Oligoflexus sp.: one gene and its partner. The protein of the gene in region 1 interacts with the protein of each later gene in a pairwise test. Links are inferred from orthologs where the notes say so. Each region holds a gene or a part of one and is shown in the gene's direction. Other genes may lie near its edges.

Region 1 (15,107 bases):
TGGAAGCAGTTGCCTCATCCTTAATTGATGCAAAGGTGAAAAACCCAGCACAGCGGGAAGCGTTGAAAGCCGCCGTGGGCGAGCGCGTAGCCCTTCGCGAGCGAGCGAACAAGGTTCCTGTCGTGCCTATGTACGACAAGTCTGCTCCATCCAAAACCCAGCAGGAACCTGCACGGCCTGTCGTCGAGCGAACCGCTGAACGCACCCGATGACTCGGTGCTCAACGAGAATCTTGATTCAAAGAATATTCAATATAGGAGTTTGATAATGCGTACCACAGCAACTCTAGCAGGTTTCTTTCTTTTGGCATCATGCGCTTCGGCCCCAAAGCCGCCGGTTGTTGATGGCTCGAATCGGCAACCGATCAATAATGCAGAAACTGCGGAGGTTATTGCTCTACGTCAGCAGCTGGCACAGACGGAAGCTAGGCTGCGCCAGGAACAGTCCCGCCCCGTTTTGGATCCGCTCGCTATGCAACCTGCCCCCGAGTCGCAAACGATTAGCATCTATTTCCCATCCAAGGGCACGAGGTTCCGGCTGAACCCTGATGAGGAGGCTCGCCTGCTACCCCTCCTCGCTAAAGCGCGCCGAGTTGAAGTGCGTGGACGAACGGACGGCAAGCGGCCCAGCGCCGTTGACGAGAAAGTCGCGCTAATTCGCGCCCTGGATGCGCAGCGCTACCTGATCGGCCAGGGAGTGTCGCCAGCCATCATTTCAGTCAACTATGTGTCAGCCGGTGATTACGTTGCGGATAACGTGTCAGCTATGGGAAAGGCAGCCAATCGCAGGGTGGACATCGAGATTTTTCAAAGATAAGAGGTGGTTATGAATCGTTTTGCACTCAGCTCCGTTCTGGCCGCGACATTATTCGCCTCGGCACCAGCCCTATCCATGTTCACGGGTGATACAAAGGCCGCATGTGAGGCAATTCTTTGTCTCTCCACGGGCAAGCGCCCGAGAGAATGCCGATCGGCTATCAGACGCTATTTCAGCATCCAAAGGTGGAAGCTTTCTGACACGCTGAAAGCACGCAAAAACTTTCTGAACCTCTGCCCTTCCTCCACAGAAGACCCTAAAATGGCCTCGCTTGTGGACTCCATCACCAATGGCACCGATCGGTGCGATTATGCAGCCCTGAATGCGAATCTCATCGTCTGGAAGGAAGGGGCGGAGGCTCAGGATAGGTATATCAGGGGCGAGCTTCCAGGCTATTGTAGAAGCTACTATGAGACCACAAACATCAAACCGCCTCGCTATGTCGGCACTCCCGAACGCGGCGGCTTCTGGGTTGAAGCTGACAGGTACGCGGCTGCTGAGGCCGAGTACAACGACTACAGCAGGAACGGCTCCATCCACCAAACTGAATCCCTGCAATAGCCCAAGGGGCAAGGGGGGCTAAGCCCTCCCTTCCTCGTCATCGACTATAATCAACGCCGGGCTTTGTTCTGTCGTGTCCTGGAATTCCTGTTTTTTCGGGCTCGGCATGCATGTTTTTCTTCTCCCGCAGCCTCTGCACAAGTTCTTCGTGTTTTGTTATGGTCGCCGGCATGGTCTGTACAAACCGCACGATCTCCAGAGCCAGCCGCTTGTCTTCATCATCCCCTGCAGCCAATGTTCTGGCAATCTCCCCGTATGCCTTTAGTGTCTGCTTCCGTACCGAGCTGATGCGATCATGCAGCGGGTTTAGATGCTTCGTCCCGATATCTGCTTCCAGCTCCGCGTCCTGCCTCTGAGCCTGAAACGAACGGGGGGGGACCTGCCGTTTTCCTTCTTTGAACTCGTTTTCCATGTGCCTGAGTGCCTGTTTCTCGGCCTTTTGGACCACGCCGCGTGCCCGCCGTGGCGTTGCATTTGCCTCAATCCCCTGCTCGCGCAGTTTCCTGGCGAATTGTTCGCGCCAGAATCGCAAGTCACCCTTGCGCGGATTCAGCCGAATACCATGGCGATCCATAGCTTTAATCGTTAGGTGAACGTGGGGGTGATCTTCGTCCTCGTGGGCAGCAAAAGCGTACTGGTGATTCCGAAATTGCTCAGAAGCGAAGCCACGAACGGCAGCCTTTACGCCTTCCCTGTCAGTACCAGGAGGCATGGACAGGACAACGTTGAATGCCTCTTTCCGTCCTTCACCCTCCAAAGGAATGCCTATCCCTCCCTTGGCCCAGGCATCCCTGAGCTCTTTTAAAGACTCCCTGCCAAGGTAGATATCACCATTTTCATCCTCAATTGCAACTTTCCCGTCGCGCGATATGTAGTCGAAATGAGCCTTGATATGCCTCATATTCCGGCCACCGCCCGAGATCTTAACCATGACTTCGGGCGACATTCTTGCCGTTCGAGAAATCATCTCCCGTATGCCTGTGGGGTCTCTCCTGGGCACTGGCTTCAACGAAGCAGTATGCTCACCACTACGGATATTACGCTGCCTCTTGCCAGTCGATGGCCGGGAATAAAGGCGCTCACCCGAAGTCATAATGATTTGCTCAATCTCTGACCTTGTCATTCAATGTTCCACCTCTCAAGGCTTGCTCGGATGGCATCGCTAACCTTTGCTGTGTGTGCGTCGATGAGCCTTCGCAAGCTCTGGATGGACTCGAGAACAGAGGGGTCACGACATCCCTCATTCATGGCCTTGGTCATCTGATTCAAATTGCGACCGATGGCAAGCAGTTGATAGTTCGACTCGCCAAGCGCTTCGATTTCCTTCATCTCGAATTGTGGCTCCCTCGTAAGCCCCGCGCGGATCGCGTCTATGATCCACCGGCGCTGTGAGCAACGCTCGAGCTTTGCTCGAGATTTGATTGCAGTCTTTTCCGATGGGGTCAGCAAAATCTCAACACGCAGCTTGGTTTGATCATCTGAAGACGATTGGACCTGGCGCAAGGGCTCGGGCTGCGATTTCACATTCTCGAGCTGTTTCTGTATGGCCTCTTTCAAAGCTGCGCCAGGTTTTTTTCCGAGGGTTTCACAGTAGTCACTCCACGGCTTTTTGAGGGAACCGAGGTACACATTCAGATAAGGGCTTTCTTTCTCCATAAGTCGACACCTGAAATAAGGGGTCAATCCGACTACGCGTGTAATTCACCGGCGCTTGGCCTATCCTGCGCTACCCATTCAACTTGCAAATTTCTTGGTCATGACCAAATCCGTGCTCCTTTTCCTTGAGGAGCAAAGGACAAACTTCCATGAGATCGCGGGAGACAGGAGAGCATCGTCCCCTTTCGATTAGGCGTGCGGTCAGGGGGCCTCTGTTAGACAGCTGATTTTGCAGGCCCTGGCTTCGACTTCCTGCTCCCCGGTGCCATCTTCAAAGCGGATGTGTATAAGGCCCGGTGCACTGGGTCGAAGATTCAACAACACATTCGCCGCTCGTCCATCGTATTCGATCACAAGAAGGGGTTTGCTGATACGGGTTGGTTCAAGTAACGGACGCCCTTCCGGCGAGAATGTGGGCTTCTCCAGACCCTTTTTAGGGCTGCCGTCGCGCTCTCCGTCCTCACCCTTCCTGACTCGCGTGGTGCTCTCTGGATCGCCACAGACACTGCTGCCTGATTCCTGGGCTCCCTTATACTCGTCCGATCCAGGGATTCGGTTCTGGCCTGATTCGGCCCTTTGCCTGCCGGAAACCCCAGGACCGTCATCAGCGTCTATTGCAACTCCAGGCGCTTGGCCGTTTCTGTCTGCCAAATCGGCTGCCAAATCAGCGACCGACTTCCGGGTGATCTCAAGGGCATCGACACACCACGCCTCAACCTGAGCAGGATATTTCTCATACAGAGCACGGAGCTCATACAGCGTCTTGGGCGAGACACATTTCCCGCTCCTGTATGCCTCTTCCACGCAGCCAGGCGGGTCAATCATCGCCAGATAGTGGGTGATTGCCGCACCGTCCTTGCCTAGATTTTTCGCGATCTCCTGCTTCTTGTCGCCGGCCTCGAGGCGCTTTTTAATAAACAGAGCGAGTTCCATAGGCTTTAGGTCATCGCGCTGAATATTCTCAATAACCTGGTCATAATCGTCATGAGCGTCATCGACGAACGCTGGTATGGTCCTGCGACCTGCAGCAAGAGAACCCCGATACCGGCGGGCGCCATAGTTCAGCATCCACTTCCCCGGCTTGCTTGGATGAGAGCGTATGGATACCGGCGTCTTCACCCCCCGCACCCTGATGCTGGCTGTGATCTCCTCCATGGCCTCTTCGGAAAACTCCTTACGAGGCTGGTCTGGATCTTCTTCGATGTCGGCCAGTGGAATATCGAGTGGCTTGCCCATCGACGATGGCGGCAGGGCCGGACCAACCGGCGCAAAAGGTTTCTCGTTGAGTGCCGAAAGATCGAGTGCCATTAGTGAACTCCCATAGTTGCGGCGATTTTCTCAAACACTGGCCTGATATGCGTCCACGCTTCCCGACCGCACGTTTTACCAAGCTTCCAGACGGGCAAGCCTGCAGCCTGGGCTTCGGGTATGGCCGTAGTTTTCTTGATCGCTGCGAAGCCGCCGCTCTGCAGCGGAATCAGAAGCCTAGCAAAATGGGCAGAAAGCTCTGTGAGATTTTCACGCTGGAACGGTGTAGGCTCGACAATATTTGGCAGAATGCCGATGAGCTCGAGCTTTGGATTGATCGCTGCCTTGATTTTGCGGATGCCTGTCCGCTCATGGTTCAAAAGATCCCCGATACCGTCAATCGCTTCCTGGTTCAGTTGAATAGGTGACAATACAAAGTCGCAAACAACGAGGGCAGCAAGCTGCCGAATGTCCGGGTTAGGGTTTGTATCAATGAGACAAATATCGAATTTCTGGTCCATGGCCTTTAGAAAAGAGTAAAAGTTATTTGCAAACTCATTATGCCTGCTTCCCTGTTTTTCCAAATCCCGCAGCTCATCGTCAGCTGAGATTACGACAAATGCTCCGTCTTCTATCGAAACGTCTTTGGATGTCAAAATTTGACTGGCTGAGATGCGGGATACAGCCGCAAGGCCGCTCTTTGCAATGGCTTTTGAAGTGTTGCCTTGGTGGTCAAGATCAACCACAAGAACACGCTTGTTCATAAGGAGATAAAAGAAATACGCCATCTGAACAGCGACCGCAGACTTTCCCACCCCTCCCTTTTGATTTGCCAGAACCTGGGATTTCATCGCTTGCTCCTGTGCCTGAAAAATGCCTCGACAGCCGACCGCGAGACAGAAACACCGTTTTCCTCGAGAAAGGAGATTATTTGCTTAATCGTGTAACCGCAGTCTCGAAGAGTCTGAATCCCTTTCGTATAAGGTAAAAACGCCGACCCAAACCTCGGCTTCTCGCGCTGCATGAATTCTTCCACGCGCATTTTTTCAGCCTTGGCCAGGAATCGGGCGCGAATCACATTTGCCTGCTGAGGCGACATTGTGTGTGCCGCCGCCGCTTCGGATAATGACGCGGCCTCAACTATCAAAGCCTTTGCAACATTCAGCGACCGCTCTGACCATCTACACTTTACGGCCACGCGATCGAATTGCGCTTCGTCCATCTTTGAGAGGATGGAATCATTGATGATCACCTTCCTGGCGAAAATATTCTGCGGGGTCTATTTACTTCAACGCGCCTCAAGGATTTCACACCTATATAACAGCAGCAAAACAGAGTATAAAACAACCACTTTTCTTCAAGACTTGCACGCGATATCCAAACCCCGGCTTGGCTTCTGACACTGTCATGGTTTTTTTTGTTCGACTCCCATTTCTATGGACATCAAGTTATTACCTGCAAAACAACGAAATTACCGAATCTTGCCTCAGATGAAATATCACTTTTTTCCCGAAAAAAACGCTCAGCCCACCCTCTCTCGGTCTGACACTGTCAGAGTTATTTTTTTTGTCTCGCATTTTCATTGGACAATGCCGCATTGGTTTTAGAAGCTTCTGAATAAAAGGAGGTACGAACATATGCTGGATTTCCTAGCACTCGCGCACGAGTGCGCCCCAACCGTATCCCCACAGACTATGGCGGCAGTCGTTAACGTGGAATCTGATTACAACCCTTATGCAATAGGCGTTGTAGGCGGTCGCTTGGCTCGGCAGCCTGGCAGTCTTGATGAAGCTTTGGCCACGGCCAGGCAGCTTGCTTCGGACGGTTGGAATTTCTCCGTAGGCATTGCGCAAGTCAACCGCTACAACCTCCCGAGATACGAAATCACTTATGAGCAGGCATTTGACCCATGCACAAGCCTTCGCATAGGCTCAAAAATCCTCGAAGATTGCTATGTGCGCGCTTCCAAACGCACTCCTGAGCAGCAAGCAGCCTTGAACGCGGCTTTCTCCTGTTACTATTCAGGAAACTTTACGCGCGGATTCAAGCCGGATCAGACAGGAAAGCCCAGTTATGTTGAGAAAATTCTTGCTAGTGCTGAGGCAAATGCGAAAGCAATCCCCGTTGTTCCTTCAATTCAGATCGGGAACGGTCCCAAGCCCGAGTTCGACAAGGCAGCCGATTCCACGGAACCGGTCACGCTTAAAGTTCTGAAACCCAAAAGAGAGGCCAAGCGATCAATGGAAAATGCGCCTGTTCTGCTTCTTCCTCCGAATTCCGTTGGTAACAATTCCTCCGGCGAGAGTCCGGCGCCCGCTGTTGATAAAACCGTAACGAGCAACCCAGCTATCGTTTTCTGACCGGAAGGGAATGCTTATGAAACTCATGGTGGTCGAAAGTCCGAACAAGATTAAAAAATTGGAATCAATTCTTGGCAGCGATTGGAAGGTCATGGCAAGCGTGGGTCACATCCGTGATCTTCCTCGGAATGACCTGGGAATTGATCGGCATAATTTCAAGCTCAACTACGAATTTATCCCACCAGCCTCCATTCAAGGCCGCACGTTCCCTGGTGGCGAGGAGCGTGTCAACCGCATCCGAAAGGAGCTGCGCAATGCTGAGATGGTCTACCTTGCAACAGACCCCGATCGCGAAGGCGAAGCGATTGCGTGGCACCTGAAAGAAGCTCTAGGGCTCACTGAATCAAAGTACCTACGCATCACATTCGACGAAATCACGCACGGTGCGGTTCATGGAGCACTCGCCAAGCCTCGAAAGCTCGACTATGAACTCGTGCATGCACAGGAAGCTCGACGGGCTCTCGACCGCATCTACGGGTATTTGGTATCGCCGATGGTTTCTGACATGCTCGGCATGTCCCTTTCGGCTGGCCGCGTCCAAAGCCCAGCGGTGCGGCTGGTCGTCGACCAGGAGAAGCGTATCAAGTCGTTCAAAAAAACGATTCATTTCGGAGCCGTCGTAGTGTTTGATGGCGAGGCGTGGAAAGCTGAGTGGAATACCAAACCGTTCATAGCTGAGGAAAAGCCCTACGTTCTCGATGAAGCTCTGGCGACTCGAGCGGCTGCCTGCCGCCATTTCCGTGTCATAGATTCCGGGAACGGTCAGATGAAAGAGCCGCCGCCATCTCCATTCTCAACATCGCTCCTCCTGCAGGCAGCAAGCGTGAGCTTAAAACTTGATCCAGAGGTAACGTCAAGGCTCGCTCAAAGACTCTTTGAACAAGGCGCGATTACGTACATCAGAACAGACAGCGTGAACTTCAGCGAAGACGCCGTTAGAGAAATTCGGGTCTTCGCACAGAGCCAGGGCTGGCTGCTTCCAGAAAAGCCGCGCCGCTTTAAGGCCAAGGAGGATGCGCAAGAAGCTCATGAGGCTATCAGGCCAACTCACATCGAAGTTCGAGAAGCGGGCGAAGACGACCAGCAGCGCGCTCTCTATCGTCTGATCTGGCAACGATCCGTCGCTTCGCAGCTCGCCGACGCCAAATACCAAGTGAATACTGTCACACTCGAAGCAACTGAAGGCACCGAAACCTTTGAGTTCAAAGCCAGGGGCCGCAAATTGATCGAACCAGGGTGGCTCGTTCTGACAGCCAGGGATGCGGTGAAGGATAGATCCGAAAGCGACTCTGAAGACAATGGCCAGGTGCCTTTGCTCAGCATCGGATCGGCGAAGCAAGCTGATTCCGGCAGGCTGCTTCGCAAGGAAACCAGGCCACCTCCACGATTTACAAAGGCGAGCCTTATAGCCAAACTGGAAGTCGAAGGGATCGGCAGACCCGCAACGTATTCGTCAATCATGCAGAACATAATGGGTAAAGGCTACCTTCTTGAAGTGAAGCGACTCCTGGAACCAACCGAGACTGGCGTGCTGCTCGTCGACCAGCTCGTAAATGCCGGATTTGCTTTTATGGATTTCGCTTTTACACGCAATCTCGAGGAAAAACTGGATGTCATCGCCAGCGGCAAATGCAGTTACATTAATGTAGTTGAGCCATCCTTCAAGCAATTGCAGGCCGATATGCAAGCATTGGGAAGCCGCGGCGCGGTTAAGCCCCGATTCCCTTGCCCTAAATGTCAGAGCGGTTTGCGCCGCTATTCTCCTGCGGGAAAATCCCCTTTCTGGTGTTGTACAAAGGTTGAATGCAAAACATTCATGGACGATGCCGACAATAGACCTGTCGAACGAAAAAACTTTGCTTGCCACAAATGCGGAACGGGTTTGATGCGCCGCTACAAGCGCAAGACAGGCAAAGGATATCTTTGGGCCTGCTCCACCGAAGGCTGCAAGCACTTCATGGACGATGACAATGGACAACCTGTCGAATCTCCAGTCCATATCTGCCCTAACTGTCAATCGGCACCGTTAAGACGGTATCAGAGGAAAGACAAAGAAACAGGCAGACCTAAAGGCGGCCATGGGTGGTTCTGTACCTCTCAAAGCTGCAAGACGTTCCTCGATGATGCGCGAGGAAAGCCAGCAAAACGCGCACCACGAACATCGGCTGAAGTCTCGATTTAAACAGCGTAAATCTTTGTAACTTATAACGCTTGACCGGCACGAAACCGGATGCTTTTATGAAGCAAACTTTGATCCACCTGCGGCGCCCATCCAGCTGTGACATGAGGCATTAGACAAGCCATGCATGTGATTAATCTCGTTCCCCGCATTGAACAGAAACGCACGCAGCAAGCCCTCATCCTGGACTTAAAGCTTGAATACGTGATTTGTGAGCTGAAGAAGTTGATTCTTCGGGCTTTCCATTTCATGTTGAAATCACGTTGGCAGTCGCGCGAGCGCGCAAGGCGTGCGGTCTTTTATCGGCGAGCGCTAAGTGTTCTTCGCCGCGCAGAAGATATGCAACAAAACAGTCTATGAGGAAATTACTATGTGGGTCATGACCTGCAACCGGACGATGCTGGCCTTGTATGCCCTTCTGTTTCTTGGCGTTACTGTGTTTAGACTTGGAAAGTTGGTGTTTTTCCTGATCGCAAAGATCAAAGTGGGGAGGCTCCGGGGCGTGGCAGCCGTTTTGAAAAAAACTCGTGTTCGCCCGGAAGGGGGCAGCCCCGGAATGCCCTTTATCCATACTAATGATCTTTTTGTGCGCGCAGAGATCCGAATCAGACTCCACGCGCCCTCTTCTCGAATAAAGAGCTAGTTGCTGCGAGCCCGTCTTTCGCGTCTAAGAATGAACAGACTGAACACAATGAGTCCAACAATGGACACGATCGTCGCAGGCATGGGTATCCGCTCTGACACCTTCCAAAGAAGGGCAAAAGCTGAAATAAGGTAGATGACGAGTCCAGCTTTATACCTTCCTCCCCAGATCAGTAGCCCTCCGGATAGCATCATCAACGTCAAACCCAAAGCCTCAGTTTGATTGCCGCTCAAAATTCGATACCACCCAGCATTATTTGTAGTCGGCTACCTGCCACCGTTTCAGAGGATTTTTTCGAGAATTTCTGAGATTAGGGAGGTTTCGGACACCTTGCGGCCCCTACGGATTTCATCCGCCACGATCTTCTTTAGCTTCTTACGAGTGGAAGGCTTCAGACGCACCGATCCAACAACTTCACTGCGAGTTTCAGGCACCTCCTCGCTGAACAGCGATTTAACATCGAACCTCGATGATTTACCTTCAGCTGAGTCGTCGTCCGAGTCTGCTCCTTCGTTCTCCGCTTCGTTAGAGCGGGCCAGGGCTCCTGATTTGACGTTCTTCTTCTTGATGGTGAAGTTGTCTTCGGCGTCGAACAGTTCCTTCGCTTGTTCTTTGTCAGACATTCTGGACCCTTCCTTAGATTATGGACTCAAGCAGTTGCTTATATCCGGTGTATAATTTGTGATCATCTTGCAGGATTTGTGCAGCAGCTTTTGGAACCGCTGCTCTTTGCGCATCCATCACTTTGACAGTATGTGGAAGTTCGATTGGCAGAAACGAGTCACCGTATTCGGTTTTCAGCTTACTGAGAGCTTCGCGTGTCGCATACGCCCCACCCTTTTGCATGGCTGCCAGGACCACCCGCACGAGCTCGACCTTGTGCTTGGTCTTCTTCTCAATGTGTTCGATCAGGGCAAACATTTTGGTTACAGCTTCTTCGCCGTAGATGGATGTATCTGTCGGGATCAAAACCTTATTAGCTGCCCGGATCGCTATTTTCGTCAGAAGTCCCAGCGCGGGTGGGGAGTCGATTAGAATAAGGTCGAAGTTATCTTCGATGCTTTCAATTATCTCATCCAGGGCGGTCTCCCATCCGGGTTCCGACTCGAGGAATTTATGTGCCGACTCCAGCTTTTGCGAACCGGGTAGCACATAAACTCCCGGCCAGTTATCTGTGGCTTTTTTCAAAGCATCTGTGACATCGGCTTCTCCCAAAAGCACGTCGAACAGGGTTGTATCTTTTGCACCAGGTTTGTAACCAAGAAAGATGCGGCTGGCGTTGGCTTGTGGATCTGCATCAACAATTAGGGTCTTTTTCCGCTGATATACCGCATGCGCACACAATTCAACAGTTGTTGTAGTTTTTCCGACACCACCTTTGTTGTTTCCTATCGTGATTCGGTTTTTGTGTCGCGGCATAATCTTTCTCCTGTGCTATCTATTATGTTATAGCTATGTGTCATATCAGGCAAGATCCGTAAATGAAATTTTTTTGTTTCATTTGTGAAATTTCAAAGTTTCGCATCCGAAATTTTGTTTCTTGTATATTTTATGTTCATGGGTGATTTTTTTGTTACGGAATTGAAAAATTAACTCGATTGGTCGTGGGATTTCTGAACGGGTGTGTTACAATTGTTAGTAGCGTTACTGCGAAAGCGCCAACTTTCGCAGTAACTAACTCACAAAACCTTTTTCTACAGAAAAGGAAATGTAAGCTATGGAAAAGTCTAGCAATCACGCGGATTCACAGCAAGGTTTAACGCAGTCACAAAAAAGTAAGTTACGGACATACAAAAGTCGGTACATCAATAAACATAAGTTCTCTCCGGAAGAAGCTCACGCAGCAGCCCTGCACGACGTCCTCAATCCACGCCGCAAGACCAGGGCGAAATCCAAAGTTCATGCGTCCTCTACGGATGAAGTTTCAGTTATGGAACCAGTAGCCCAGACCGGGTCGGATAGCTATGGGCGCGTGATCGAATTTCCCCGTCCAAAAAACAACATCACTTTTGAGGTCGCTCATACTGATGCCGGCGCCTCATCCGATGCCTATATAGCTCCCGTAACAAGCGATGCTCCCGCAACAGGCTTAAATGTGGCGCCACAAGATGCGGTCCCTACCGGTCTGGCCTCAGAGCTGTATCAGGATAAAAATGACCAGATAGATAATATTACGGCGCCCGCAACGCCCACCCCAGTAACGACCGTAAATGTTGCACCCGCAGCCGCTCTGATCGTCACACCGCCGGCCGCTACCGATGTTGCGCCACCACTTGGTTTTGTTGCGCCCCCGGCCGTCACGTTAACCGAAACTGGTTACAAACCCCGGTTCTCCTGGTCGTCGACTCCCGCACCGAAAAAAGTGCAAATGAGCACAGAGAAAGCCCAATTGCAGGGGGTGCTTTCAGGCGTTGGGTTGGCGGTTTGCTTGGTGGCGTTGGTGATATTCCAGGCACGAGCTGGGCATATGACGGTTGACGCGATCTTCTGGGCAATAATGAGCGAAGTTGCGGGCGTCGTGCTCTGGGCGTTCCCGGCAGCGGGCCTCAGAAAGCTCGGTCTCTGCGTGCTCGGAACCCTTTTCATTGTTCTTGGCTTTCTAGTGATGCATATCGACATCGAGTCAGGGACCACCCAGCTCGTTGAAACCCGGGTCAGCAATGCCCTGAGTGTCACAACTTTGGAATCGCAGATCGAGCGAAAGAAAGACTCTCTGAACGCGCTTGTTACGGAACGCAACAAGCTTCCCGCCACATATTTAACTGCACGCGCCAAGGTCCAGAACGATATCAAAGCGCTCGAAAGCGAGGTCACAGAGCTGGAAAACCAGCTGCTGGCCGAGCGTCGACTGGTCGCTGATTCCAAATCAGCGTCGGTTGTTGAGCGGCTTGGGGACATCGAAGACCTTCGTCGTATCGGGCTGGTCCTGCTAGCTATCGTGTGCGCTCACGGTTTCTTTGCAGCGCTTCCAGTGCTGCTTTCAAGCCGTAAATCATCAATCGCTGTTTAATGCCATTTTGACACCAACCCTCGAGTGGCCTTTGGTCACTTAAAGGAGTTCGTGCGCCCAGGTTGGGGCAAGCTAGGCGGGATGCGATGAGAACACTATTCCGCACAAAAAGTGATCTCCACGGCAAGGAAATCCGCTATAATGGCGGAAACTGTCTTCATCTATGGAATCATTTCTTGGAGTGCTTATGGCGTCCCGTCTCGCATTCGCGTCCGCAGAGCTTGTGAAAGAACTCAGCATAAACTCTCAAAGTTGGGCAGGTGCGTATCTCATAGAGATTAGCGACCTCGGGTGTTTCGATAAAGTTCACGCTCATACCGCTGACAGATTTGGCATTCAACGATAGCGAAAGGAGGTAAAGGGCATATCGGTTACGAATCCTGCTTGGTCAGGAGCTTCCTAGTTCAGCGGTAAAGTTTGGCGATTTAGGAACACGAAACAATAAATGCGAGGCTTCGAGAATGACACAAAAACTAAAGGTTGAAACCTTAAACCCAGCAACGTGGCCAGGAGTGGCTCCAACCTCACAACTATTACAGGTTGAGGATATAACAAAGCCACTCCCGCTGCAACATGCTATACCGAGCAAGGAGCGCGGAGTATGTCAGAGAGTGAAAATTCAGATGTCCGTAATGATGAGGCCGCCTCGGTAGGACCTAACGGGGTCCGACTAATAACGAACCCAGCGTATAAGCGTATCCGAGAGCATGCGGAAGCCTTCAGAAGAATAGGTTCCAATGGGCGCCCGCTTGGTCGTTACGGAAAAATCTTTGACTTCCTTATTACAGCAAAAATACCGGCTGATGAAAAATGGCTTATGATCTGCCTGTGTTTGATTGGTGATAGGAAGAACCCGACGAAAAAGGAGCTGGCAAAGACTGCAAAAATGAGTCCGCAGAATGTGAGTGAGCTTCTTAATTCACTCCAGGTCAGGGGAATGGTTGTATTTGACTTCCTTAGCACAGATCCGTTGAATGAGAAGGTCTTGATTCATATCACAGACCCGTACTACTGGAAGGGTGTTTTTCAAAGCTACAATATCCCGCATAACCCAATCATAAAGCCACATCTATGGGAATCCAGAGTCCTTGCTTGCCTTGATTCGAGAATCAATGATGCTCACGCCTATTCTGAAGAGGATTATGGGTATGTTGAGGCACCGCGCTTGTTACTGGATCTCGATATTCCATACAGGGCAAAGCTTCTTTGGCTCTACCTAGCCTCCCTCTGCACTTTTGAGCATCCTACTGAATCTGAAATAGCCTTTGCTCTGGACATTAAGTCTGACTCAGCACGTAAATATCTTCAGCTTCTTCGTGCAAAGCAAATGATCTGCTCAGAAGACTTCCGCTTCCAGAAAACCAGACTCCTTCGGATACATCATACAGTTGATGTAGGCTTGTGGCGCTTCCTGATAGCCCGAAAAAGCTACGGATGGTGCCATATTGACTCTATAATTTACACCAAGGAAGTGGTCAAAGACTTCAACTGCCCGGCACTGCGATTTGCAAAATACTCTGTGATATCAACAGACCCCAAACGGGAACCTCGTAGATTACTCAACGATATCAACAGACCCCAAATGGGAACCTCGCAGACCCCAAACGGGAACCTCGCAGACCCCAAACGGGAACCTCGGGAGGGGGTCCGAAAGCCTGGCCCCTTCTGCTATCCAGGGTGCAAAAATTGCCGGTGAAACAGTTCTTAGTGAAACAGCTATTAATGAAACAAGTGGGTGTGTGAAACAATCGGGCCGGGCACCCATCCACCAGTTTGAGGTAGGTGGATCAGCGTTTGATTTGGATCCAACCAGGGCGGACTTTGAATATACCCTCCTTGAGCTGGTGAAAAAGACTGTGGAGCCTGCTTTTACCTACCGATATCGCAACGGCAAAACCCACATCCCTGGTCCTGACTCGTACCGCACAATTCAAGTGCTCGCGGCAGGATTTATTGATGAGCACGGTCCCAATAAGCTGGCTGATTTTGGGACATGGCTTTCCGCTCTTCGTGAGAACAGAGGCGAGAGGATTCTGCTCGAAAATTGGTCTTCCCTGGTTTCTCGCTGGGCATCTGGTGAGTCTCCAGAGCATCCAGATATCATCGAACAAAGAGCGGAAGAGGCCCGCAGATCCACGGAAGAGTTCCAGCGCGATCTTGCTGCGGTTGAGGCTGAGAAGGAGGCTAGAAGGCTCGCTGAAGAGGCTCAGATTCAAAAAGCCAAGGAACTGAGGGAGGCTCGAGACCAGGCAATCCTCGGACTGGATTTCCAGGAAGTCCTGACCCGTTGCTTGGCGACAAGACGCATGGGGACGTGGAACCGAAAGAAGGCAGTAAGCGGCGGATCTATAGAGGCACTTGTCAGACTTTCCAGAGAGAATGTCGAGTTCCGTTCAGTTTTTGATCAGGTGCTTCAAGAGATGCTGCCAGACTACTTGGCAACGCCTCCCATGCAAGCGTTCGCAGTGTTTTCCGAAGTTACTTTCTAGCGGTCCTAGCGGATAGTGCGGTAGCCTTACTTAAAACACCGCACTATTCCTGTGTCTTCCCAGCCCTTCGTCGTCCAGGCTTTGAAGACCAGACCCTCAATTTTGGGATCAGATCCCTCAAGAATGGCCATGCATTCCTCATGTT
Region 2 (15,144 bases), on another replicon or contig:
TTCACCAGATTGATATTGGCTTTGAATTCAGGCGTCAGGCCCGCATTGTTTTTGGCCTCGGTCAGGTTCGGCCCAACGTAATCGGTTGGCTTCCCGCTATCGGTTTTCACATCACCATCGCTCTGATCCGGTGAAGCCGGCAAAGGAATGGAAGCCGCGACTTCCCCTCGACGGTTGACCGCCTCTTCCGAGCAAGCAAACGTCAATGAAAGCAGAGCCATAGCTGCAGATTTCGTCCATAAGCTTGTCAAGGCCCAGTCTCCCATCCTAATCGCATGGATTCTTATCCCTATCTTTTCGACATTTTCTAAGAGTTTCTTAACGAAAAAAACCACGGTCTTCGAAGTGAGAAAAATTTTCCTAAGTCAGATTCTTGCCGTAAAATAAGGGTTGATCCAATGTCACCCTTTAACGCCCCACAATAACTGGCTTCAAGAAGCTTGGATAAAGTCATGTCCATAAGCTTCCGATACTTTATTGAGCCCTTCCTCGAGGAGTCCCAATTGATGCGCCGTTACCTGACCCACATTCTGCTGCTCGCAACAACCCTTGCAACACCGGGTAACTCATCGAAAGTTTTCGCCGATTCAGGATATGACCAAACCCTGAAGAAGGCCCTTAATACCCTGAAGGAACAGCAGCAGGAAAAATCCCGTAACGCCCTGAATGCCCTGGCGGAACAGGTTCAGAGCGATATGGAGCCGGCCAAGCGCCTGCAGGCCGCGATCATGCTGGCCGCATTTTACTGGGACAGCAACTACCGGCTTTCGCGTACTTACCTCGGCATCGCGGAATCATTACGGAATCCCACCGTTCCCGAACTGAGCCGCTTCGATGCGGAAATCGACCACATGAAGGTTCGTTTCCGCCATGCGGCGCTTTTGGATTTGGATACCAAGCGCGAGCTGGAAAATCAGCTGAAAGCGAATCCTCCCGAGCCGCTGCGCCTTTCCCTTGTGGAAATGCTGCTCGACACGGATGATGCCCTGAAACTGAACGCGGACTTCATTGCGGCCTATAAGCGATACTACACGGGCTATCCGCGCACGGTGCGCCGTGATCGTTTCCTGCGTAAAGCGGCTGACATTTACTATGCTCAGGGCGAGCATGCTGCTTACTTTCATCAGCTCGAAGGTCTTTTGGACCAATATCCAATCAGCGAAGAAGCGAAGGCCAGCCTGGATCGCCTGATTGAACATGCCCAGGGTAAAAAGCAGCCGTCGTATGCCTTCACCTTCCCCCTTCTGAAGAAGGTCTATCGCAATTCGTCGGCGGAGCCCGAGCAGCAAAAACGCATCCTGAGCCTGGTCGCGACCCCGATGCGTCGCACGGCCAAGGATCAGCCTCAAAAACTGGAAATCATCGATCAGATTCGCCTTTATGCCTATCTTCAACTCTACGATGAAGCTTTGACCCTGGCGCAGGCCGGTCTGAGCCAGCCGAACATCCCCCAAAAACTGCGGGATGAACTGACCAACTGGAACGCCTTCATCCTTTCTGAAAAGGGCGATCACCAGACGGCTCTGACCCGTTTCCCCACGCTCAACAAAAATGCGAGCGCGATCGAAGTCCTCTTCCAGGAATCCCAGGCCAAAAGCCTGATGAGTTCGCGGCAGTTTCCGCAGGCGGCCCAGATCTATAGCCAGCTGATGAAGCGCAAGGATCATCCGCGCTACCGCTGGTATTACTTCTGGAACTCCCTGGCCGGTGGCAACCTCGATACCGCACGTCGTTTCATGAGCAGCAAAGGCGAGCAGGTTTTCAATGAAACGGAATTCCGTCGCGACGCCTCCCTTTACTGGCGTGGACGCGCGGCCATCAGCGGCGGTCAGCTGGAAGAAGCGCAGCAGCTCTTTAAGAATCTGACTGAACGTCAGCAGCCCGGGTATTACGGAATGCTGGCCAAGAGCGCGCTGGCGCAAGGCCGTAAACTGGCGGAAAAAAATAAGGCCGCTGTGGCCGATTCTGAAGAAGAAGCCGCGCCGCTGAATGATGAGAGCGTGTCGCCCAAGGCCTTGCTTGCGGCATTCAAGCCGATGGATCGCCTGGATTCGCAGGATATCAAAGCCGCGGTCACCGTTCCGGCCAGTGGCGCGAAGAACGAATCCATTCCCTTTGCCAATTATGTTTATGAGATTGCCAAAGTCACGGCGATGGATCCCTATCTGATCCTGAGCATCATCAAATCGGAAAGCGCCTTCAATTCGCGGGCTCTTTCCACCGCCGGAGCCCAGGGCCTCATGCAGCTGATGCCCTATACCGCCGTGCGCCTCGCCCGACTGCTCGATGACCAGGATTTCCGCCTGGATCAGCTGCAGGCGGCCGATACCAATCTTCTTTATGGCAGCCTCTACCTGGCCCTGCTTCTGAACTACTATAATGGTCACGAAGTGCCTGCTGTCGCCGCGTATAACGCAGGACCCCAGGTGGTCAACAAGTGGCTGCGCGAATGCCAGAACTGTCCAGTCGATGCCTTTGTGGAATTCATTCCCTACGCGGAGACCAGAAATTACGTCAAAAAAGTACTGAACACCTACAGCAGCTACTATCAGGCCGAGCCGCAGAGCGAGCCCAATTACCTGTATAAAGAGCTGCCCACTGAGTTCCCGGACACGCAAATCTTTTGATTTTCAAGTCAGGCGCGGCGCTGTTATCCTCGTAAGAATTCCGACGTCACGAGGATCTTTGACATGCGCCGTGTCCCGCTCTTCTTTTTGCTTCTTTTCGCCTCTATTCTGGTTGGTTTCCTGACCTGGCGGCTCCGCGCTCCCCTTCGCCAAGAAAATCCCATAGTCTTGAAAGAACCCGGCGCCGACGTGATGGAGTTCATCTTCTTTGGTGACAATGGCAGCGGGCTGCCCGCGCAGTTCAAACTCGCCGAGGCCCTGGAGCGTTACTGCCTGACTCATCCCATACGAGCTGTGTTCATGTTAGGGGACAACTTCTATCCGGTGGGCGTGCAATCGGTCGATGATCCCCAGTGGCAAACCAAATTCCACGACGCCTATGGAACGCCATGCCTGAGCCAGCTTCCTTTTTATCCCATCCTCGGCAATCACGACTATAAAGGCCATCCTGCCGCGCAAATCGCCTATACGGCCAAGCAAAAACAATGGCGCATGCCCCATCGCTTCTACAGCGTGCAATTTGGTGATTTGGCAAAAATAATTGCGCTCGATACCAACGTCGCCGATATCTGTGGCTTCTCGGAGCACTGCGTTCTGGATTTTTTGCGTACATCTTTGCAGGATTCCAGCATCCCCTTCCGCATCGTGATCGGTCATCATCCGATCCTGAGTTCCAGCGGAAAGTACGGCACCACAATCCTTGGACGGATTTTGCGATCCTTCATGTGCAAAACGGGGGCCATTTACATCGCGGGACATTCCCATCATCTTGAGCATCGCCAGGACGCGGATTGTGCGCTGGAACTGTTTATCGCCGGTGGCGGCGGCGCATCGCTCTATGAAGTCAGAAAAGATGATCCCGGGACGCGTTTCGTGCAATCGAACCATGGATTCCTGAGCGTCAAGGTCAGCAAGGCCGGTAGCGCATTCACCTTCTTCGATAGTGATCTGAAGCAGCTGTACTCGTTTCCCGACCGCTAAATTTATTCAATAAGCGCAAAACACTTGCCTCGCCCGTTCAATCAGGCTACCTTCAGGGAAAATTATCACTCTCTGCTAGTTTTGGAGGAAGTTCTCAATGAACCGTTCCGAGCTGATTGACGCCATGGCGAAGCAAACTGGAGCTACAAAAGCTGATACAGACCGCTTTCTGAATGCCTTCACTTCGATTGTTGAAAAAAACATTAAGAGAAAAGAAGGTGTGAAACTGGTCGGCTTCGGCACGTTCTCGATCTCGAAGCGCAAAGCCCGTCTGGGCCGCAATCCACAGTCGGGCGAAGAGATTCAGATTCCCGCCCGCACGGTTCCCGTTTTCCGTCCAGGCGCCTTGCTCAAGCAAGCCGTCAACACAGCGAAATGAGCCAGATCTAAGCGTTCCCGCCCATTCGCGGGAACGCATAGCCTTTAGCAGCCGCCGAGATTTTCTTCCTGATGGAAGTCCTGCATCCCGGTATAGACGTCTGTTTTCAAAAACTCGCGTTCCACCGGCAGCTGATCCTCCAGCACATCCTTGAACCAGACGCGTTTCTCATTATCCCAGCGATAGCGATTGTTCCGGAGCTTATCCTTCGTTTCAAAAGGCGCACGGGTGGCAAAGACTCTCACCTCGCGGTAGTAACTTCTTTGAACGAGTTCGGCGAAATAAGGCTCCATGATGCGGAAGGTCGTCGCGCAATCAAAGAGCGCGCGGTGGGCGAAGGGGTTCACGAAACCATGATCCGCGGCCAGATAATTCAGGGCGCGGGTGCGATAGCCTTTTTGCTCCCAGTCGATATGCTTAAGGCTGCAGGCCCAGTGCAGGTCAAGGCCGGAATACTCGCTTCTTTTTTGCATAAAACTACGATCGAATTCCGCATTATGCGCGACCACGATCGAAGCCCGTTCCAGAATCCGGCGCACCATGGCCCAGTCGATAGCCTGCCCCTTCAGCATCTCATCCGTCAGTCCGGTGATTTTCTGCACCTCGGGCGTCAGGGGCTGCTCGGGATCTTCGAGCCCACTGTACATGGTCGTGATTGCCGGCTTACCCGTCTCGCCCACGCCGAACTCGATCAGGCCTATTTCGATAATGCGATCGGTTTCGCAATTAATTCCCGTCGTTTCCAAATCCAAAACCACACCGTAATCCATCTCTAACTCCTAGGCTGTTTTTGCCTCTTTTGCTAGCACCGTCAGGTTGATGTAAAATAAAGGCATGAGGACGATCCCGGCCGCCGGCCCTTTTTGGGGATCTCATCTTATAGCGAGCACCCATGACTTCAAAAGCCAAAGAGCATAAGCCCCACGGCAAAAGCAGCAAGACAGCAGCCCCGATCCAGGTCGGCAGTTTTGTTGAACTTACGGCCGCATTGAACCAGGCTCCGGAATTGGCGGGATTTCAATTTGAAGTTCCCATGGATGGAGTGGTCAGCCTGCAAAAGGATGACATTACTCTGATCTTTTTTGAAGATCGTGCCTGGCAGGACGCTGCGTCTGTCAGTGTCTTTCTATCAAAAGCCAACGATTCAGGCCTCTGCTTTATTTGCACCGGAACCGATGAGGACCTCGAAAATCTGCCCGCGGCCCTTGAGAGCGCCAATTTTCGCTCGCTGGCCCTACCCTGCCGGATTCGCCAGCTCGTTATAGATGTGCAGAACTTCCATCGTCTGCAGTCCATGGTGCTCCGCTCGGAGCGGACCAATAAGAACGTCAAGGAAACCAACGAGCACGTCAAATATGTTCTGCGCGTGTCCCGTGAACTGAACGGGGTCCGTGACAGCAAAAAGCTGCTCTCGCTCATTTTGCAGAAAGCCCGGGAAATCACCAATGCCGATGCCGGGTCCATTTATACCGTGGACTGGAATGATCAGCGTGAATCCGACAGCAAGATCATCTTCAAGGTCACGCAGAACGAGTCCGTCTTCCAGGAGCTTGAGGAATTCGTCATTCCCGTGAGCGAGCATTCCATGGTCGGCAGCGCCGTGATCTATCAGAAGGCCATCAATATCCCCGACCTTTATCATCTGGATGAGGATCCGAACAAAAATCCTTATCACGCCAAGCATGATAAGACCTTCGATCTGCGCACGGGCTATCAGTGCCGTTCGATGCTGACCATTCCCATGTATGATATCAGCTACCGCGTGATCGGCGTCATCCAGCTGATCAACCGAAAGCGCCCGAATACGAAGAATCTGAAGGGCATCAAGGATTTCACGGAATACGTGCTGCCCTTTGATGACACCGATGTCGAATACGCGGAAATCGTCGCCCAGCAGGCCGGTATCGCCCTTGAAAACGCGATGCTGACTCTGGAAAAAGAGCAGCTCTTCGAAGGCTTCGTGCACGCCGCCGTCACCGCGATCGAACAGCGGGATCCGACCACCAGCGGTCACTCGCATCGGGTCGCGAAGCTCACGGTGGGGCTGGCCGAGATCATCAATAAGATCGACAATGGCCGCTTCAAGGACATTCGCTTCGATAAAAAGCAGCTGAAAGAGATCGAATACGCCTCGCTCCTGCATGACTTCGGCAAGCTGGGCGTGCGCGAACAGGTTCTAATCAAAGCCAAGAAGCTCTACCCTTGGGAACTCGATCTGCTCCTGGAACGCTTCGAGCACATCCGCTCCCGCTTCGAGATCGAGTATCTGCGGGAATACATCGGGTTTCTGAGTGGCAAGACCACCATCGCGCCCGGTTTTGGTCCCGAGACCTTCCGTGCGCATTATGAAAATCGCATCAATGAGCTGGAGGACTTCCTGCAGTTCATTCTGAAGTCCAACGAACCGACCGTTTTGGAACAGGGTGGCTTCGAACGGCTGAAGGATATTGCCAATATGTCCTTCAAAGACGGCCGTCAGCGCACGCGCCCCTTCCTGAACTATCGGGAGCTTGAAGCCCTTTCCGTGTCCCGTGGATCGTTGACCCGCGAGGAATTTGCGGAAATCCAAAGCCATGTGGTCCACACCTACGAATTTTTAAGAAAAATCCCCTGGGGCCGTTCCTTCCCGAACGTCCCGCAGATCGCCGCCAAGCACCATGAAAAACTCGACGGCACGGGTTATCCCGGTGGTTCGCATGACGAGGAAATCCCGGTGCAGACGCGGATGATGACCATCGCCGATATCTTCGATGCTCTGACGGCTTCCGATCGACCCTATAAAAAAGCGGTTCCGGTGCCTCGCGCTATCGAGATCATCGAGATGGAAGTGAAGGCCGGCAAAGTCGATTCGGACCTTTTCAAAGTCTTCGTCGAATCCCAGGTTTATCAGGCTGTTATTGATAAAAATCAGCAGGCATCTTAAGACTGAAGGAACTCCCCCATGTTCCGAGACAAAGGCCGCTGATGCAACCCATACTGACTCCTGAACTCCTGCTTGCCGCCTATCGACACGGTTATTTTCCAATGCCGCATCCGGAAACCGAGGAGATCATCTGGTTCAATCCGGATCCGCGGGCCGTTATTCCCCTGGATGGCTTTCATTGCTCGCGCTCCCTCAGACGGTCTATTCGTCGCGGCAATTTCACAGTGACCATCGACAAGGATTTTTCTGGCGTGATGGCCGGCTGTGCTGAGCGTCCGGAAACCTGGATCAACGAGGAAATCACCGAGGCCTATGAAAGGCTTCATCGGCACGGCGACGCGCACTCGCTTGAAATATGGCAGAATGACGAACTCGTTGCTGGAACCTATGGCGTGGCTATTGGCGGAGCCTTTTTCGCTGAGTCCAAATTCCATCGTGTGACCGATGCGTCCAAGGCCGCCCTCTATTTTCTGGTCGAACATCTGCGCGCCAAGGGCTTTAGCCTCCTTGAGGTGCAGTTCATCACGCCTCATTTACGCACATTAGGCGCCATTCAGATACCGGCTCGCGACTACGAACAGCGTTTGCAGCGTGCCGTGCGTCAGTCAGTCAGCTTCGAACCCCTCGTGCTGCCTGACCTTAAGCCCGACCATGACCCTTAAAAGGGCGAAAAACATGCTATGGGGTAAATATTTCCTGGAAATCGCCAGTAATATTGTTTAGGATTGGGCTCCAAATTTCCCTCTGCCTACAGGGTCGAGGAATGTTGAATGCTATATATCTTGGGGAGTTTATGCCAGGAGTAAGACTTAAAGAGGGTGACAGCGTCGAAAGAGCTTTGAAAGCTTTGAAAAAGCAAGTCGAAAAAGCCGGAACTATTTCGGAGCTCAAAAAACGCCAGCACTATGAAAAACCCTCCATCAAGCGCAAGAAGAAGCAGGCTGCTGCTCGCAAGCGTCTGATGAAGCAGTTGAGAAAACTGGGTCTGGCCTGATTTCCCCTGCAACGATAAGTTGAAGGTGTGCCTCAGCGCGTCCTACTCAGACCTCATCGCATTGAACTCATAGAAAAGCACTCGCGATTCATTGGGATTGGCTTTCCGTGCCAATCCCTCGATGCGTTTAAGCGTCACAAGGCGGATCTGGAAAAGGAATTTCCAGATGCGTCTCACATCACCTTTGCCTATAAATTCTTCGAACAGGGTCAGCTGCAGCAGAGATTCTCCGATGCCGGGGAACCATCCGGGACGGCCGGCAAACCCATACTGATGCATATCGAAGGTCAGGGCCTGATGGATGTCGTGGTCTTCGTCGTTCGCTATTTCGGGGGCGTGAAGCTCGGCGCCGGCGGCCTGGTGCGGGCCTATGGAAATACTGCGAAGCAGCTGATTCTGGAAGCCGAGACGGCGGAGCATATTCCGCTGATCACGCTTGCAATCAACCTGCCCTATTCCGAACAGAATCGTCTCGATTATCTGGCTCGCAAGCATAAAGCTGCGATTCTGCATCGTGAATTCGCCGAGGATCTTAAAGTCGAGCTGGAGATGCCGGAAGCGGAGAAAATCGGCTTTTTGGAAGGCCTCACGCCCTATCTAAAAAAATAGCCAGGCCGCTGGGAGCGACCTGGCCCGCATGGGCGATCAGTTCATAACCCGCCATGTCGCAGGTGTTCGTTGCTGCTGCTGCACAGCCAGTGTCCGCTGCGGAGCGGGATAGCCTTGCGGCTGCGGCGGTTGGGGCCGCATCACAGGGCTCGACTGTGAAGGTTCGGCGTTATCTTTCATACTGGCAATCAGCTGCTTGAAATCCTCGATCTTGGCGACCAGCACTTCATCCGTGCGCGGACCGTTGTCGCGAACGTCGTCGGCGGTCTGCACGCGCTCCAGACAAGCGGCCAGCGTGGAGATCGTCTGCTTGGTCTCCGTGGTGAAGCGAATCGTATCGCTCAGCATCGGGGCGCTGCTCGCCAGAATCTTCTGGCAGTGATTGAGTTCATGGTACTGCTTGGCAAGCAGCGTCGAGATCTTCTCGGAATGCACCGTGATCTGGCTCGTCTCTTCCATGATCTTGATGCCGAATCCGTTCTGACCCTGAAGATTGCGATCCATCTGGCCCAGAAGATCCGCGGACGTCATGCCCATCACCCGGGTTTCCTGCAGCTTTTTCATGTGAATATTCACTTCCTGCTGCAAAAGCACCAGTTCCGAAGCGCTGTGCTTCACGGCCGCCACGCTGCTGCGATAGTATTCACCGCACTGATTCACCGAGACAAAGGCCTGATCCGCCTTGGCTCCCGCCTGGGACAAATAAGTCGCCGTCTTGCTCACTTCATCCCGCACATCGTGGATCGCATCCTTGATGTGCCGCGCGTAGGTATGGAACTTGGCCGCGAGGCCCCGTAGTTCCGTGCCCAGTGGGAAGAGGTCGGTGACGCCCTGGCTGTTGGTCTGTCCGCGAACGAGTTCCAAGGACGCGGCCAGGGACTGCGCGTTGATTTTTTCCGCCACCTCATCGATCTGCTCGGTCATGTGCACCAGGGAATCCCACTTCTGATTCAAGGAGCCCACGAACTTGCTGGCGCCGGTGATGTTATCACGCGATTCGCCGATGATGGAGATGATGGTGTCGTGAATCTTGTTGCCGCCATGAGCGCTGTTCTGGATTTTTTCCAGATGCTCCTGGGCGCGCGTGATCTTGTCATTCAGAATGTTCTCACCATGCAGCGACTCACCGAGGAGGCGCAGCGTGGAGGCATGCACGCTGTTGATGTTCTTCGAGAGATCGACGACGATGTCCAGGTTCTGACGCATCTGGCTCAGAATATCTATGAGCTTGTTCTTCTTCCAATCCACCCTGTTGGTCGCCGAGTAGTTGGCGCTTTCGCGGCACTGCTCCATGAGTCTTTGCAGACGGGTCGCGGCTTTTTGAATTTCGTCATGACCGGCGATCAGACTCTCGTAGGTCGCGCGGTTGCGATTCTCCAGCAGTCGGACGTTTTCATGAACGGTTTTCACCAGCATGCCATCGCCCACGACCGTCACAGGCTGGTTTTTCAGGCAGTTTTCCAGCTCATCAAGACCCTTTTTCAGATTCTTGTACATGCCGGTGGTAGCGACCAGCGACTCAGACACCTCGGGTTCCGGGCGATACGGGATTTCCGGTTCGCGTGGAAGCACCGCTTTCTTCTCGTCCTGCTTCGTCTCCTTTTCTTCCGGACGACGGAGCATAACCAAAGGACTCAGGCAACCGATCGACAGAAGGAGGCTCCCCATCGCGCCCCACTGATACCCGGCAATGCCTTGGCTGCACTGCACTTCCTGAAGGCGGCTCACACTTTCAGTGGACACCTGTCCTTCGCGAATGCGGCGCGACATGCCTTCATCAGCAAGTGTGGTGCTGCGCAGGCCCGTGGCCTGAAACAGGAGGTAGATCGACGTTACCTGGAAGAACAAAGACGCAAAAAGGCCAGGGGTCTTGAGCTTGTGTAATCCGTCCATGGAATTCCCAACTCAAAGAGTGTGTGAATGAAGATCGGGAGCGAAGTGCCTTTCGTTCCCGATCGGATGTTAGTAATAATTTGCAGGGCTTATGTCAACTGCTGAACATGAGGTCAGCCTTTATCCGGATTTTCTCCTGCCACTCTGGAAAGTGCGGGCTGTTCCACCAGCTCGCGATGCACTTTCGTGGCAGCGAGGAATTCCGAATAGAAATTCCTGCTCGCGAATCCAAAGCTGGGAGAGTCATACAGCAGTATGATCTCCGACAAATCCTTTGTTTTCAATTTGGCCATTGCACGTTTCATACCGCCCGGTCCGTGGTTATAAGCCGTCACGGCCAAAGGCCACGCCTCCAGAGCATTATAGTTGCTGCGCAGGACCCCGGCTGCAGCCCGGGTTGCAATGAGGGGAGAGTTCCGTTCATCACGCGTACGCGTTACCTTGATGTAATCCCGGGCAGTTCCTGGCATGAGTTGCCAGAATCCGGACGCTCCGACTTTGGACCGTGCCTTTAAATTGAACATGGATTCCACGAACACGATGCGCGTTAAATCCGTTGGCAATCGTGCCTGACGGAAGATCTTCTCCATAAGTGGGAGATAAAGTTCCGCACGCTGAGATGCCGCGTAGAATGTATCGGCGAGTCCGCCCTGCACCCGCAGCACAGCTTTGCCGGTCAGAAGACTTCTGTGCGCGTTTTTCTTAACATAAGCGTTCCAGATTTCCTGCTCACGCTTGCCTTTCAAACGCGCGCTGGGTCCTTCGCTTACGAAGCGTCGCAACGCCTGTCTGTAGGATTCGATCTCATCATCAGGTGAAATAATAGGCAGATCCATATTCCGCGCCTTGGCATTGATATCATACGGGACCTTGATGGAACCGATGATCACAGCAAGATTATCGCGATCATGGAGGACGAATTCGTTGCTTTTGAATTCGGTGAAAATGCGTTCCCAGAAATCAACCTGGCGTTGAATTACGGGAGAGCTTGGGAACAGCTCTTTCGGACGGGCTTCAGCCCAGGCGATCGGGGTTGAAAGGAAACTGCCGAAGACGAGGAGATGGCGGAGCGAAGACGAAAGACCACGCAGTTTCGTAGCCATGGCATAGGACCTCCCTTTCACATTTTTCTGGGTGTTGCCGCCTTCGTGGCTGCAACTGAGCTTTTCTCAGCTTCCACTGTCTGCTGCTGGCTCAGACCACGTCCGGCTGTGAATTCAGCCATGGCGTGCTCCAGATCCTGCATTTTAGTAAAAATCTCATCCAGCTTCTGATCCTGACCTTTGCGCTCCACTGCATCCTGCTGCAGAGTCGAGGTCAGGGTCTGTTTCAGCTGAGTTTCCCAGTAATCGTAGCACTTGCCTGCATAGTATTCGCGCAAGTCAGGATTGTCGTACTGAGCATTACGCCGACCGAAGGAATCACCCACAACAAAGCCTAAAATTAAACCAGCAAAGGTCATGCAAATGGCCAGAAGGGTCAGGGCTGCCATGGACAGCCAGGAACGTTTGGGAGCAGGCGCAGGGGCCATTCGGCCGGCGCTCATAGGGTCATAAGGGCTGAAAATGGGAGGTTCCCGGTCCAGCATAGGTGTTTCTCCGTTGGCTACGCGGCCTCTATCAAGTTCTGATTAACCGAATCCCAGGCAAATGGGAAGGGGAATTGCAGTCCTGACCACTGTCTACTGGAGGAACCACATGCAGCTAAAATCATGCAGCATGGAACTCCCAAGGTACAGATCAAAAGTGAGGACGACGCCTGGATTTAAGGATTGCTAGGGGCCGGAATCCAAGTCAGGATAGAAGATGCGTCCCATCCTGTTCTGCCGAGAAGGAAAGCCGCTCATGTCTGCTGCCAGCGTTGCTATCGAAGCGCTTCAACTCACAAAAACCTTTCCCAAAAGCCAGACGCCTTCGGTGGACTCGCTCACGTTTTCGATTGAGCCCGGCGAAACAGTGGCGTTCCTGGGACCCAACGGGGCGGGTAAAAGCACAACCATCAAAATGCTCTGTGGCATCCTGAGCCCCAGCAGCGGTTCAGCGCGCATTCTGGGCTTCAACGCCGGCAGCCAGGAAGCCAACCAAAAACTCGGGCTCGTCTTTGGTACGCGTTCGCAGCTCTATCAACACATGACGGTGGAACAATGTCTGGATCTTTCCGCCGAGATTTATTTTCTGAGCGGCCCTTTCAAGCAGCAGCGGCTGAGCGAGATGGTCGAGGCCTTCGCTCTGGAGCCTTACGTCAAGCGTCGGGTTCGTTCTTTGAGTCTGGGCGAAAGAATGCGCTGCGAAATCGCTGCCGCCCTTTTGCATAAGCCGCAGGTCCTGCTCGCGGATGAACCCACCATCGGCCTTGATATCGTGGCCAAGAACAGTTTGCGGCAGATCATTCGCAACTGGCAGAAATATGAGAAAACCACCTTCATGCTGACGAGCCACGATCTTTCGGATGTCGAGGCTCTTTGCGAAAGGGCCATACTCATCGACCATGGGACCAAGGTCTTCGATGGACCGTTGACAGCGCTGAAAGGCCCGCTGCAGAATCTGCGGCGCATCCGCGTGACGACCAACGATGCGCATAAACCCATACTGACCGAAGGCTCACGCTTTCGCCTGCAGAAAGCCGACAATCCCTTCTCGCATGTTTATGAAGTCCTGACTCATGAGCAGCCCATGTCCGAAAGCCTTTTCGCGCTGTCGCAGCATTATGGGGAATCGCTCCAGGACATCAGCATCAGTGAGGTGACATTGGAAGAGGTTCTGGGAGCCCGCTATGCCCGTCCTTAGAACCTTGAACTTCTATGGCCGCTATGGTTTTTTCCAGCTCAAGGAGCGTTTCTCCGATCTGGGGCAATCGCTGTCCTATCTTTTGCTTTACCCCCTTTTGATCCTCGTTCTGACGGCGATGTGGAATAAATTCAACGCCTATCAGGGTAACTACACGCGCGCCGAGATTTACGTCTATATCGCGATCGCCGAGCTTTTGTTCCTGACTTTCCTGCGTTCGGCTTTTTTGCAAAGATCGCAGGCGGATTTTTCCATGGGCCTCGCGCGCCCACGCTCCTGGCTGGGCTTGACCTTCGCCGGGCAATTCGGGGCGACCTTGGGTGGACGCCTCATCTACTGCGTCTGCGCGGTCCCTGCCCTTCTGCTGATGGATGTACCCCCGCGGCTGGTTTGGGAGGCGTTTCTGCGTCTTTTGTTTCTTCTTCCGCTGCTGGGAGTGATGGAAGCTTTGATGGCCAGCATACTCGCGTCTGCGCAGCTCCTGTGGCAGGAAACCCGTTATCTGGTTCTGCCCATCACGAAAATATTCCTAGCTTTGGGTGGAGTCTTCTGCCCGCTGGCGGATTATGGCGAACCGGGACGCAGCATTTTTCTGCAGAGTCCGGCCTCCGATCTATTCTTTCAGGTGGGGCATTACTGTCTGAAAGGCGAGTTCTATCAGCTAAGCCCTGCAGCCTGGCTGACCAGGGTCCTTGTCTGGATGCTGATCTTTTTCGTGAGCAATATCCTGTTCTTTCATTATGCGCGCAAACGCCACCAGAGCTGGGGAGGATGAATGCTCCGCTTTCTTGGAAAAGCCCTGCGCTACAACATGAGCGCCCATATCTCGAATGTTCCGAACCTCCTGGCGGCGACCATAGGCATGGTGCTGAATAACGGCATCTTTCTTTTGGGCATGTGGGGCATGCTCTTTGCGGGAAAAGAACAGAATCAGGACCTTCTGCATTACTACATAGCCCTGAATGTTCTGATGATGCTGTCCTATGGTGTGCTCTGCTTTTTCTTTGGCGGCTGGATTGAAATGGGCGATCTGATCGTCAATGGGCATTTTGAATCCAAGCTCGCCACACCACGGCATCCTTTGCTTTTGGTGGGCACGCACGCCCTGCATCCGTCCGCTCTCGGCGATTTGATTCTGGGTCTGGCTGGTATCGGCCTGCTCATCGGCATGGGCGAAACCGGGATCGCCATTCGGTCTTTTTTCGCCAGTATTCTGGCTATTTTCGCCTATTATTCCCTGTTCGTTCTCTCCGGCAGTCTCGCCTTCTTCCTGCCGCGTGGGAATGCGATGGCTCATCTCCTTAATAATCTGGCCATCATTCTCTGCGGCTATCCCGTCGGCAAAATCTTTCCGACCGGCATCGGTCGCACGCTGATCCTTTTAAGCCCCGTCGCCGCCATCTCCCTCATGCCCATGAGCTGGATTGAAACCGGCACTGTGATCGACTTCGCCCAGGCCGCTGCGGGTGTTTTCGTGCTTTGGCTTTTGGCTCTGGGCGTCTATCGCTATGGAGTGAAACGTTACCAGGCGTTGAACCTGGTCGGTGTGCAGAACTGAACGAAGGGCTCAGCCCCGCGATTTTTTGCGGGCGAGCTTTTTATCAAACCAGGGCAGATCCATCGCGTACTGCGTGACCTTCGACGGGTTTTTGGCCTGGAGTTCAAGGTTCGAGAGCAGCATGGCCGGTGCCACGGTGGAAACGGGAATGGTCCCGGATTCCGCGCCGCAGAAGCCATTGTCGACGACAAGGTCGCGGCCGACAGCGATGATATCGTTCAGGCTGCTGAGCGGTGTGCCGACGAAATCAACGCCCCGCACATAGCGTTCCTTGCCAGTGGGATAGATCTTCACCGCAACCGCGATCTGACCCAAAAAAGCCTGGAAATTATAGGCTTCCGTCTCGGTTTCCCCGCCTTCGACGTCGAGCAGGATGATGCCGTAGGGCAGTTTT

The links.
Region 2: the proteins of topA (region 1) and VFO10_RS00335 interact in binary tests that used the Escherichia coli proteins (3 or more experiments, as listed by UniProt). The link is inferred for Oligoflexus sp. from one-to-one orthologs.

What each region holds. Positions count from the first base shown.
Region 1 is NZ_DASTAT010000081.1:16,647-31,753, reverse strand. Bases 6,297-9,240 are described here. They hold topA (type I DNA topoisomerase), read left to right. Parts: upstream 6,297-6,657; coding sequence 6,658-8,823; downstream 8,824-9,240. Other genes in these bases: VFO10_RS18155 (hypothetical protein), read right to left, coding at 9,068-9,240; VFO10_RS18165 (lytic transglycosylase domain-containing protein), read left to right, coding at 6,297-6,641. Also shown: VFO10_RS18205 (LPD7 domain-containing protein), read left to right, coding at 1-212; VFO10_RS18200 (OmpA family protein), read left to right, coding at 268-816; VFO10_RS18195 (TrbM/KikA/MpfK family conjugal transfer protein), read left to right, coding at 826-1,377; VFO10_RS18190 (relaxase/mobilization nuclease domain-containing protein), read right to left, coding at 1,415-2,278; VFO10_RS18185 (hypothetical protein), read right to left, coding at 2,497-3,033; VFO10_RS18180 (ParB/RepB/Spo0J family partition protein), read right to left, coding at 3,235-4,341; VFO10_RS18175 (ParA family protein), read right to left, coding at 4,341-5,132; VFO10_RS18170 (hypothetical protein), read right to left, coding at 5,129-5,533; more of VFO10_RS18165, read left to right, coding at 5,919-6,296; more of VFO10_RS18155, read right to left, coding at 9,241-9,436; VFO10_RS18150 (hypothetical protein), read right to left, coding at 9,745-10,086; VFO10_RS18145 (ParA family protein), read right to left, coding at 10,100-10,882; VFO10_RS18140 (hypothetical protein), read left to right, coding at 11,181-12,473; VFO10_RS18135 (helix-turn-helix domain-containing protein), read left to right, coding at 13,075-14,169; VFO10_RS18130 (hypothetical protein), read left to right, coding at 14,213-14,962. UniProt on the Escherichia coli protein: Releases the supercoiling and torsional tension of DNA, which is introduced during the DNA replication and transcription, by transiently cleaving and rejoining one strand of the DNA duplex.
Region 2 is NZ_DASTAT010000002.1:37,294-52,437, forward strand. What follows is about bases 6,742-9,722. They hold VFO10_RS00335 (YigZ family protein), read left to right. Parts: upstream 6,742-7,931; coding sequence 7,932-8,513; downstream 8,514-9,722. Other genes in these bases: VFO10_RS00320 (HD domain-containing phosphohydrolase), read left to right, coding at 6,742-6,910; aat (leucyl/phenylalanyl-tRNA--protein transferase), read left to right, coding at 6,952-7,572; rpsU (30S ribosomal protein S21), read left to right, coding at 7,704-7,904; VFO10_RS00340 (hypothetical protein), read right to left, coding at 8,550-9,722. Also shown: VFO10_RS00295 (hypothetical protein), read right to left, coding at 1-221; VFO10_RS00300 (lytic transglycosylase domain-containing protein), read left to right, coding at 507-2,627; VFO10_RS00305 (metallophosphoesterase), read left to right, coding at 2,691-3,608; VFO10_RS00310 (HU family DNA-binding protein), read left to right, coding at 3,706-3,987; VFO10_RS00315 (3'-5' exonuclease), read right to left, coding at 4,032-4,757; more of VFO10_RS00320, read left to right, coding at 4,880-6,741; more of VFO10_RS00340, read right to left, coding at 9,723-10,406; VFO10_RS00345 (lytic transglycosylase domain-containing protein), read right to left, coding at 10,520-11,509; VFO10_RS00350 (hypothetical protein), read right to left, coding at 11,527-11,994; VFO10_RS00355 (ABC transporter ATP-binding protein), read left to right, coding at 12,251-13,192; VFO10_RS00360 (hypothetical protein), read left to right, coding at 13,179-13,967; VFO10_RS00365 (ABC-2 family transporter protein), read left to right, coding at 13,968-14,750; VFO10_RS00370 (TldD/PmbA family protein), read right to left, coding at 14,760-15,144.